2 regions of the Ralstonia sp. 110700041-2 genome follow, and region 1 is predicted to be linked to the other one. Evidence: predicted binding sites of a transcription regulator. Region 1 holds the regulator's gene; the other holds the start of a gene.

Region 1 (5,695 bases):
CGGTCTACACCGAAATCTTCATGTGGATCGAGCGCCATGTCGAAGGCGACCGCTTTGCCCGCATCCGGCTCGACGGTGAGCGTTGGAGCCTGCGCAAGCTGCGTCTCAAGGTCACCAAGCATTCGGCCTGGGTGCTGATCGCGTTGTGGACGGGCTTCACCTTCGTGGGCTTCTTCACGCCGATCCGCGATCTGGGCATGGAGACCTGGACGCTGTCGCTCGGCCCTTGGCAGACTTTCTGGATGCTCTTCTACGCATTCGCGACATGGGGCAACGCCGGTTTCATGCGCGAGCAGGTGTGCCGCTACATGTGTCCCTACGCTCGTTTCCAGAGCGTGATGGTCGATCCCGATACCTACGTCGTGACTTATGACACCCTGCGCGGCGAGCCGCGCGGCAGTCGTTCGCGCAACGCCGATTTCGAAGCGCAAGGTCTGGGTTCCTGCGTCGACTGCAGCATCTGTGTACAGGTGTGCCCGACCGGCATCGACATCCGCCAAGGGCTGCAATACGAATGCATTGGTTGCGGCGCCTGCATTGATGCCTGCGATCAGGTCATGGACAAGATGCGCTACCCGCGCGGTCTGATCCGCTATACGTCCGAACGCGCAATGCGCGATCGGCTCAGCCCGAAGGACGCCCGGCGACATCTGCTGCGTCCGCGCGTGCTGATCTATACCGGGATCATGCTTGTGCTCATCACCGGCTTCATCGTGGCATTGGCCATGCGTCAGCCGCTCAAGGTTGACGTGATTCGTGATCGTGGTGCACTGGCGCGTGAAGTGGACGGGGGCAAGATCGAGAACGTTTACCGCCTGCAGTTGATGAACGCGTCCGAGCTCCCCATGCGCGTGACCATCACAGCAGAGGGCATGCCGGAACTGGATGTGCAGGGCGGTCGTGGCGAGTCGACCACACTGGAGCTGCCACCGGCGGCCAACCGACTGCTGCCAGTGCGCGTACGCCGGCCGGCCGATGATGCCGCCCCCGGCTCGCACAAAATCCGTTTCGTCATCCACGCAGACAGCGGTAGCGCCAGCCTCGTACTGCGCGAACCGTCGAGCTTCATCGTGCCGCGCTGATGCGGCATCCCCAACAGGAGGCAACGATGCACGCAACGCAATCTTCCGCGCAGGCCCGTCCCTGGTGGCGCGAGCCCTGGCCGTGGCTCCTGATGGCTGGGCCGTTTGTCGCCATGATCGGCTGCGGCGTCACCATCTGGCTGGCGATGTCGCATCCCGACGCCGTTATTCACGACAACGTCGTGCGCCACGGTTTGGTCGTTGAAAAGACGACCGTCGCGCCGGCACATGGTATTCACGCGGAGGCCCGATGAAGCGTCGACTGCTGATGTGGATTCTGTGGCCGGCATTTCTGTCGGCCGCGTTGGCTGAACTGGTGGTCTTTGCAGTGGTGGACCCCGCCGACCTGCGTTTCTTCGGCGAACAGATCACCGTGTCGGCCCAGGCGGTCTACACGGTATCGTTCTTTGTGTTCTGGTTGCTGTGCGGATTGTCGAGCGCGCTGACGCTCTACGTGTCCCCGGGCATCGGCAAACTGGAAGCGCATGAACACCCGCTCGTGTGAGCGGGCGCCATGGAAGGAGCCTCAAGCGGCTTGACCGCTCATGACCTGGCGCAGGCCGGCCAGGTCGATCAGTTTGACGTGGCGTTGGCGGATCTGGATGAGACCCGCTTCGGCAAAGCGCGAGAACAGGCGGCTGACGGTTTCGAGCTTGAGGCCCAGATAGCTGCCCAGCTCTTCGCGGCTCATGCGCAGCACAAATTCGGTTGACGAATAACCCCGCTGGGCTGAACGCTTCGAGAGGTTGAGCAGGAACGCTGCCAGACGCTCCTCCGCACGCATGGAACCGAGCGTGAGCAGCATCAGATGATCCTGCGAGATCTCCTTGCTCATGATGCGCAGGAACTGATGCTGCAGCGAAGGCAGCCGACGCGAAAGGTGTTGCAACTCGTCGTAGCGCACCACGCAGACTTCGGTATCTTCGAGCGCGGTGGCATCCGACACATGGCGCATATCGCCAATGCCATCGAGCCCGACGATTTCGCCTGGCAGGTGAAACCCCGTGATCTGGTGCCGGCCGTCTTCGAGCGTCAGATGGGTTTTGAGCGTACCGAAACGAATGCCGTAAACCGCTTCCAGCGGCTCCCCCAGCGAATAGAGCGATTGCCCCTTCTTAATGCGGATGCGCTCGCCGACCAAATCGTCCATCTTGCGCACGTCGTCCGAGTTCATTCCCACCGGCAGGCAGATTTGCCCGAGTACACAGGTGGAGCAACGCGAGGCTTGGTCGGTAAGTGCGATTCGAGTGAGCACGGGCGGGGGCGAGTTTCGGGAGAGTGAAATGAGTAATTCTTGTGATGCAGCTCAGCTTATTATAACGGCGACCTTCTTGTCCTCGGACATTTCCGATGCGGCAAAACGCGTCAATTACGCTTAGTTCGCAACAGTAAAACAAAAACCTTGGTCCATATCAAAAGAGCGTCAGAAAGATGAGTGCTGCAGCGCTTCTGAGCGTTTTCCTCATCGCATTGCTCGGCGGTGTGCATTGTCTGGCGATGTGCAGCGGGATCGCACTTGCAGCCGAACGTGGAACTGTGGCGGTACGGGTCGTGTCGCGTCGCCGACTATGGTTCGAGCAGGTCGTCATGCATGCCGGCCGGCTGACCACCTACGCGCTGCTTGGCGCAATCATGGGTGCGATGGGCGCGACCTTCTGGCGCCAGCAATGGCTGCCGGTTCAACGCGGCTTGTTTGCCTTCGCCAGTGTATTGCTACTCACCTATGGGATTTTGCTGCTCGTGCGCTCCGCCGGAGATGCGTGGCGCAGTGTGTGGCTTGAGCGCTTGCTCGGCCGCGTCGCTGGCCGCCTGTCTCGGGGGGCTGCGACACTGGGCGGCACGCTGCAACGTCAGCCGCCGTTGCTACGCCGCTATATCACGGGTATGGCCTGGGGACTGGTGCCGTGCGGCATGGTCTACGGCGCATTGGCTGTGGCGTTGCTGGCAGGCAACGCTGCCTCCGGGGCTGTGGTCATGCTCGCCTTTGGTGCAGGTACACTGCCCAACCTGTTGATGATGTCTGGCTTCGCTGGGTGGCTGCGCGGCTTGTCGCGCCGCCGGTGGGTGCGTGGCGCGGCCGGCATCGCCATTGCGGGGTTCGGGATATGGGGGCTGGTGCACACGATCTGGCTGCCAGAGATGCTCAACGCACACGGATTCTGTCTGGTGCTGTAGTCGTTTAAAGCACGCGTAAATCGCCATCCGGCCTTGGATGGGAGGCTAGATCATCTTCCCGGTTGCGGCGCCGCTGGAAATTGCCCTACAATCGACAGCAATTCGATTCGCCACCCGCGTAAATCAACAATCCCAAGCGCGGCGCCAAGCGATGCCTTCCAGCGGTAGTGTCACCCTGGACAGTCGATTCGGGCGGACTGCCGTTCTTCTTGGTAGTCGTCCGGTGCAGTATCCGTCCACATGGCGGCGGAAGAAATTGCCCTTGTGGTGCCTGACCGGCACCGGATCAACTTGCTCCTCCGGCCCTTACTTTGCGGGCATAGCCACTGCGTTTCGGTGCAGGGCCCAATTGAATCAATTGGCCTTCGCGCGCCGGGCCCGGGCGGGCAATAGCAATCAGAAATGCCGCGAGCGTCGCGGCGGGACGACAAACCTCAAGCGTGACGGCGACTGGCCGCGCGCGAGCAATGACGAGCCGCTCAACCCGATGAATACCCAAGAGGCGAAGATCGTCCTCGAAACCGCGCTGATCTGCGCGCAGGACCCGTTGCGAGTCAATGACTTGCGCAAGCTGTTCGACGAAGATGTTTCCGCAGACACCATTCGTGTGCTGCTCGAAGAGCTGCGCCAGGACTGGCTGAATCGCGGTGTCGAACTGGTTGCACTGGCCTCCGGCTGGCGCCTGCAGAGCCGCCCCGAGATGCGTGTGTATCTCGACCGCCTGCACCCGGAAAAACCACCCAAGTACTCGCGCGCGGTGATGGAGACACTTGCGATCATCGCTTACCGCCAGCCGGTCACGCGCGGCGATATCGAAGACATTCGCGGTGTTACGGTCAACACGCAGGTCATCAAGCAGATTGAAGACCGCGGCTGGATCGAAGTCATCGGTCATCGCGACGTGCCGGGTCGCCCTGCGCTGTATGCGACGACCAAGCAGTTTCTCGATGACCTTGGCTTGCGCTCGCTGGACGAGCTGCCGCCGCTCGAAGATGCCCGCGCCCAGGCGCAGGCCAGCCTGCTGGAGCAGGGCGCCATTGAGTTCGAGGGCGGCGCAATTGCGGTGGAAGAGCTGACAGCGTTGGTCAACGACGCGCCGGAGGGCGCGGAAAGCGCAGCGGCTTCGGTGGAGGAACCGGCCGGATCGCCGGTTGCCGAGGCTTCCGTTGTGGTGGCCGGTGAAACGCCGGCGCAGCCTGAGATCGCGCCGCGCGAGGAACCGGCCCTGGAAACCGAGGCGCAAGCGGTGAGTGCGACCGAGGTTGCGTCAGGGCCTGAACACAAAACACCGGTCGAGTTGCCAGCAGCTCCCGCCAATGAACATTCGTAATGCCATGCCCGCCGTGCAGTCGGCGGATGGCTTGAACCCCTAGATTTGAAAGACGTTGTGAGCACCCAGCCAGATTCCATGGATACACGTATGCCGGCCGACGCCGACGCTCAGCCGCCGCGACAAGACGGCGGTGATGGGACTGAGGCCACCCCTCGCCGCAAGGGATTGCGCCGAGGCTTGCGCAACCTCGTGGCTTCGCGCCGCCAGCAGCAGGATGGTCGCCCTGAGGGCGAAGCCGCCGATGCGGGTGGTGCAGACGCCGGCCAGCCCGCGCAACCGCGCAAGACCCGCGCGCCACGGGCGCGCAAGCCGAAAGAGGCGGCTGGTGAGCCGGCGGTAGTTGCTGCAGAAGGTGCTGCGACGGCCGAACAGGCGCCAGCAGAAAACCAGGGCGAGAGACGTGGCCCGCGCGGCCGTTTCGGTAAGAACCGCCGCCGTCAAGGCGAAGGTCAGCCGCTGGAGCGCGCCGAGCGCAACGACCGTGTGGAAGGTGCTGGCGGTAAGAACACCGGGGGTCGTGGCAAGTCGCAGAACCGCAACGGCAAACCGCAAGGCAAGGCAGGCGGCGCGAACCAGAATCGCGGGGGCAAGGGGCTGAAGGGAGGCAAGGGCTCTGAAGACGTCTTCCAATACGTGATTTCCGGGGCGTACGACTCCGAGGCTGACACCGGCGGTGCATCGCAGCCTCCCAAGGCGCGCGAACTGACCTCCGAAGACGACGCTCCCAAACTGCACAAAATCCTGGCTGATGCCGGGCTTGGCTCTCGCCGCGACATGGAAGACCTGATCCTGCAAGGGCGCGTCTCCGTGAATGGCCTGCCGGCTCATATCGGTCAACGCATTCTCGCGACCGACCAGGTGCGCGTGAACGGCAAGCTGATCCAGCGCAAGTTGCCGAACAAGCCGCCGCGCGTGCTGCTGTATCACAAGCCGTCGGGTGAAATCGTCAGCCAGTCCGATCCGGAAGGTCGTCCGACGGTGTTCGACGCGTTGCCGCGCATGAAGACCGGCAAGTGGGTCGCCGTCGGCCGCCTCGACTTCAATACCGAGGGCCTGCTGATTTTCACGACCTCCGGCGATATCGCCAACCGGTTCATGCACCCGC
Region 2 (5,695 bases), on a different contig from region 1:
CGCCGATGGCCTTGAGCAGTGTCGATTTACCGCAGCCCGACGGCCCAAGCAGGATATAGCGCTCGCCGGGGTAGACCTGGAAATCGACGCGGTAGGTGGCCGTCACCAGATGCTGGCGTGTCTTGTACTGCAGCGTGACGCCGCGCACGTCCAGCAGCGGCGGTGCCGTTGGTGAGTTGGCCTGCATGATGTTGTCTCCTGTGTGTGTTTTTGTCGGTATGAGCGGCAGCAAGTGTGGGGGCGTTACCGGATATCCACGTGGTACCGGAAGTGCGCCGCCGCGCCGCGCGAACGCCGCCATTCGAGCGGCACCCGGTCGTAGCCGCGCGCAACGCGTTCGATGACCATCACCGGATCGCCGGGCTGGATGCGCAACAGGCGCGCATACGTTGCGTTGACGGCTTCGGCGGTGAGCGTTTCTTCGGCGCTCGCAATGATCTGGCCGCAGTGCGATTCGTACAGCGGATACAGCAGGTCGCCAAACGCGTTGAGTTCCAGCGTGGCGAGCGACGCAAAACGGTCATATGGCAACCAGATTTCTTCGGCCAGCATGGGTGCGCCATCCAGCAGGCGCAGCCGGGTCAGGCGAATGACCGGTGCGCCGGTTTCAATCTGCAGGCCTGCAGCCGGTGCCGACGGGGCATCCAGCACGTCCCGCTTGAGGATGCGGCTCTCAGGAATGCGCCGCTCGCCGCTTTCACTCTGGAAGCGGAAGAAGCGGAACAAGGAACTGGCAAAGCTGGCACGCCGCACAAAGGTGCCACGGCCCTGGAAGCGTTCGAGCAGCCCTTCGGCCACCAGTACGTCTACGGCTTTGCGGACGGTGCCGACCGCCACGTTGTACGTCTTGGCAAGCTCGGCTTCGGTCGGGATGGCGTCGCCCGGGCGCCAGTGCTGTTGGGCGATCTGCGCGGCCAGATCGTCGCGCAATTGCTGGTAGCGGGGCAGGCGGAGATCGGCGGGCATGGGATATCGAAAGTAGTTAACTATTCATCTATATGACTTGACATTGTAGGGAGCTGGGGGGCGGAGGGCATTACAGGAAAACCCGCAGGGCCCGGTCAGATCGACACGGGCCCTGCGGGTTTTTGGGAGGACTGCTGGATGAGGAATTAACGCGTCGCGCGAGCCGAAGCCGGCAATGGCTCCATCTGTTGGGCCTTCGGACGGCGCAGCAGCCGCAGCGCATACCAGGCCAGCACAAGCGCACCGATGGCGAACACGATGTCACCCGGCACACGCAGCCAGACCAGCGTTTCCATCACTTTCGAGTGCACCACTTCCGGCGAGCGGGCGTACCACATGCCCTTGGTGACACTCGCCCAGGCCTGATAGATGCCGGCCGGCAGCAGCGACATGAATACCATCATCGCCAAGCCGATGTTCAGGCCCCAGAACGCGGGCTTGAGCAGGCGATCGGCATGCAGGCTGCGCGCATACAGGCCGCGCAGGCAGAACAGCATCAGGCCGATACCGAGCATGCCGTACACCCCGAACAGTGCAGCGTGCCCGTGGGCGGCCGTCATGTTCAGACCTTGCACGTAGTACAGCGAAGCGGGCGGGTTGATGGCAAAGCCGAGCAGGCCGGCGCCGACGGTGTTCCAGAAGCCCACGGCCACGAAGCACAGCACGGGCCACTTGTAAGCGTTGAGCCATGGCGTGCCTTGCGTGCGCCGATAGTTCTGCAGCGCTTCGAGCCCGATCAGCGAAAGCGGCACCACTTCCAGCGCAGAGAACACTGCACCCACCGAGATGATCGAGGTCGGTGTCCCTGTGAAGTACAGGTGATGCAGCGTGCCCAGAATGCCGCCGAACAGGAACACGATCGTCTCGGCCACGATGGCGCGGTTGGCGCTGCTGGCGCGAATCAGGCCCAGGCGCGTGAAGATGAGCGCGATGACCGCGGTGGCGAACACTTCAAAGAAGCCCTCGACCCACAGGTGGACGAGCCACCAGCGCCAGTACTCGATCATCGAATAGTGCGTGTGTTGGCCCCACACCAGCGAAGTCGAATAGAACCCGCCGATGCAGGTGGCCGACAGGAACACCATGGCGATCAGACCGCGCGATTCCGACGGCGTCTTCAGTGCCGGCCACAGGGCACGGCCCAGCAGCACGACCCAGAACAGCAGGCCGACAAACAGCAAGATTTGCCACACGCGGCCCATGCTGGTGTATTCCAGCCCCTGGTTACCGACCCAGAAGCCGAAGTCTGCACCGCGATGTTGCAGCGTGCCGAGCCAGCCGGTGGCGATGGACCCCACCACGATAAAGATCAGCGCCCAGAACAGCAGGTCAACGCCCAGCTTCTGGAACTTCGGTTCACGCCCCGACAGCAGCGGCGCAATGTACAGGCCCGTGGCCAGCCATGCCGTGGCAATCCACAGCACGCCAAGCTGCGTGTGCACGGTGCGGCTGATCACGTACGGCAGCACCTGCGCCAGCGGAATCCCGAAGAACGATTCCCCTTCCACCGCATAGTGCGCGGTGATGGCGCCCATGCCGATCTGCACCAGCATCAGGCCGATCACGGCAAAGAAGTACTTGCGCGTGGCCTTCATCGACGGCGTGGCCACCACGTTGAGGAACGGATCGGCCGGCAGCGGCGCAGCCTCCTCTTCGTGCTTGCTGCTGCCGTGCAGCCACAGCATGGCGGCAATACCGCCCAGCAGCAGCACGATGCTGACCATCGACCACACTGCCGCACCGCCGGTCATTGTGTTGCCTACCAGCGGTTCATGCGGCCAGTTGCTCGTATACGAGATGTCGGTCTCGCCTGGGCGGTCGGCGGCCGCGGCCCACGACGTCCAGAAGAAGAACGCCGCCAGGGCTTCACGATCGGCCGCCTCCGGCAGCACGCCGGTGGCCATGGCGTATTGATCGCGCAGCGTTGCCAGCGACGGATCGGTGCCGAACAGGGCCTCGAAGTGCTGGGCCACACCGTGGATGGCCTCTGCGCGCTCACGCGACACGGTCAGGATGTCGTGATTTGCGTCGTACGTATTGCGGCGCATTTCCTCCTTCACGCTGGCGTCGACGGCGGCTTGCTGCACGGTCGTCAACGGCGCATCGGTATCGAACTGCTGATGCGCGCGGATGGCTTGCAGCGCTGTGGCTTCACGGTGCAGCCAATCGGCAGACCAGTCAGGTGCAACGTAGCTGCCGTGGCCCCAGACGGTGCCAAGCTGCTGGCCGCCGGCTGCCAGCCAGGCTTCCTGGCCGCGCTGGATCTGCTCACCGGTAAAGAGCACCTCGCCCACAGAGGTGACGACGGCATGCGGAATCGGCGGCGCTGCCAGATAGATCTGCCGGCCCAGATAGCCCAATGCTCCGAACGACAGGATGAAGATCAGGCCGAGCCACCGCCACAGCCTTTGATTGGTTTTCATGACAAGGTTCCTTGCAGGATGCAATCGGAAATTCAGGCGCCACCACCGCAACCACCGCAGCAGTGGCCGGCACTGGCGGCAGACGCCACCTTGGTGATGGCCACGCGCCACGTGCCGGGGCCGCGCTCAAGGTAGTCCCAGGAAAACTGCCCCGGGCGTTCGACTTGAAACTGCGACTGCAGCGGCCGCGGATCGTGATCGTTGATCAGCTCCAGGCTCTGCCCGATGCCGAGTTCCCCAAAGGCGGAGAAGATCAGCGGATGGCGCTCGCGCGGCGCCAGCACGCGGAGGTCGAGCTGGATGGTGGAGGCGGACTGTGTCATGGGGATTCCCTCTGTGGGTGTCGCATCAAAAAGATGCATTAAGGATGCAACTATATTAGTGAGTGAAATCCCCGGTGTTATTGATGTATATCAGATGCTTGTTTTATGGGTGCCTTGATGTCGCAAATCAGGCCACGGCTGGGCTTGCGTGCCACGCGGTGGGGGTGGATGGGCCGGTCGGGGCGGGTTTTCGTTTGCGCTGTATCAAAGCCCTAATGGCTGCCGGGGCCTAACGTGGAGCGGACGACACCAGACCGATACACGGGGGAAAAAATGAGCCGTCTTCACACCGTCCGCAGCCTGATGCGCGCGGGCTTGATTTCTGTGGTGCTGGGCGCACTGCTTGCGGGCACTGCGGCCCGCGCCGCCAGCGCCAAGTTGCCGGGTGACTTCGGGCCGCCACGCGGCGAGCCGATCCACGCCGTCCTGACGAGTCCACCGCTTGTGCCGCCGCCGGTGCACCGGAACTATCCAGCCAAGGTCATCGTGGAGCTGGAAGTGGTCGAGAAGGAAATGCAGATCTCCGAAGGGGTCAGCTACACCTTCTGGACGTTCGGCGGCACCGTTCCTGGAAGTTTCATCCGCGTGCGGCAGGGCGACACGGTGGAGTTCCACCTCAAGAACCACCCGAGCAGCAAGATGCCGCACAACATCGACCTGCACGGCGTGACCGGGCCGGGCGGCGGCGCAGCATCGAGCTTTACCGCCCCGGGCCATGAATCGCAGTTCACCTTCAAGGCGCTGAACGAGGGCATTTACGTTTACCACTGCGCTACCGCACCCGTGGGCATGCATATCGCCAACGGCATGTACGGCCTGATCCTGGTCGAACCGCCCGAAGGCCTGCCCAAGGTTGATCACGAGTACTACGTCATGCAGGGCGATTTCTACACCGCCGGCAAGTACCGCGAGAAGGGCCTGCAGCCGTTCGACATGGAAAAGGCCATCGACGAACGCCCGAGCTACGTGCTGTTCAACGGTGCGGAAGGCGCGCTCACCGGTGACAAGGCGCTGCACGCCAAGGTGGGCGAAACGGTGCGCATCTTCGTGGGCAACGGCGGGCCCAATCTGGTCTCCAGCTTCCACGTGATCGGCGCCATCTTCGATCAGGTGCGCTACGAGGGCGGCACCAACGTGCAGAAGAACGTGCAGACCACGTTGATCCCGGCGGGTGGCGCGGCGGTTGTGAAGTTCACCGCGCGCGTGCCTGGCAGCTATGTGCTGGTCGACCACTCGATCTTCCGTGCCTTCAACAAGGGTGCGCTGGCCATCCTCAAGATCGATGGGCCGGAGAGCAAGCTGGTCTATTCCGGCAAGGAACTGGATTCGGTGTACCTGGGCGATCGTGCCGCGCCCAACATGAGCGCCGTCACCAAGGCGACCGAGGCGTCGGTGAGCGGCACGCTGACCGTGCAGGATCAGGTGCAGGCAGGCCGCGCGCTGTTTGCGGGTACCTGCTCGGTGTGCCACCAGGGCAATGGCGCCGGCTTGCCGGGCGTGTTCCCGCCGCTTGCCAAGTCGGATTTCCTGGCGGCAGATCCGAAGCGCGCCATGAACATCGTGCTGCATGGCCTGAACGGCAAGATCAAGGTCAATGGCCAGGAATACGACTCCGTCATGCCGCCGATGACACAACTCAATGACGACGAGGTCGCCAACATCCTGACCTACGTGCTCAACAGCTGGGACAACCCCGGCGGCCGCGTGAGCGCAGAAGACGTCAAGAAGGTGCGTGCCCAGCCGGCGCCCGCCAAGGCCGTGGCCGAACATTGAGCGGATCTGCACGACCATGTCCCGCCTGACCTCGCACATTGCTGCCATGTTGATGGCGCTGGCCAGTGCAACCGCACACGGGGCCACCTATGTGCGGTTGCCCGGCGGCGACTTCGACAGCGTGCTGCCCCAGAACGCGCCGGGGCAGCCGCAGCGGGTGCGCATCGAGCCGTTTGAGCTGCGCTCCACGCCCGTCACCATCGGCGAGTT

Evidence for each region. The regulator FNR, encoded in region 1, switches genes on or off when oxygen is low (the NO sensors DNR and NnrR bind a similar motif). The targets are predictions, from matches to a motif close to TTGATNNNNATCAA.
Region 2: the regulator FNR is predicted to act here: its motif matches at 3,793-3,806, upstream of ACUXH0_RS05615 (DUF2249 domain-containing protein).

The regions. Positions count from the first base shown of each region.
Region 1 is NZ_JBSFAI010000021.1:103,356-109,050, forward strand. It holds gene ccoG (cytochrome c oxidase accessory protein CcoG) at 1-1,082, shown strand, start outside; gene ACUXH0_RS25195 (FixH family protein) at 1,109-1,336, shown strand; gene ACUXH0_RS25200 (hypothetical protein) at 1,333-1,587, shown strand; gene fnr (fumarate/nitrate reduction transcriptional regulator Fnr) at 1,609-2,337, opposite strand; gene ACUXH0_RS25210 (sulfite exporter TauE/SafE family protein) at 2,514-3,257, shown strand; gene scpB (SMC-Scp complex subunit ScpB) at 3,745-4,587, shown strand; gene ACUXH0_RS25220 (pseudouridine synthase) at 4,678-5,695, shown strand, end outside.
Region 2 is NZ_JBSFAI010000003.1:150,500-156,194, forward strand. It holds gene ACUXH0_RS05600 (ABC transporter ATP-binding protein) at 1-187, opposite strand, end outside; gene ACUXH0_RS05605 (GntR family transcriptional regulator) at 244-966, opposite strand; gene ACUXH0_RS05610 (nitric-oxide reductase large subunit) at 1,113-3,389, opposite strand; gene ACUXH0_RS05615 (DUF2249 domain-containing protein) at 3,422-3,712, opposite strand; gene nirK (copper-containing nitrite reductase) at 3,986-5,485, shown strand; gene ACUXH0_RS05625 (formylglycine-generating enzyme family protein) at 5,502-5,695, shown strand, end outside.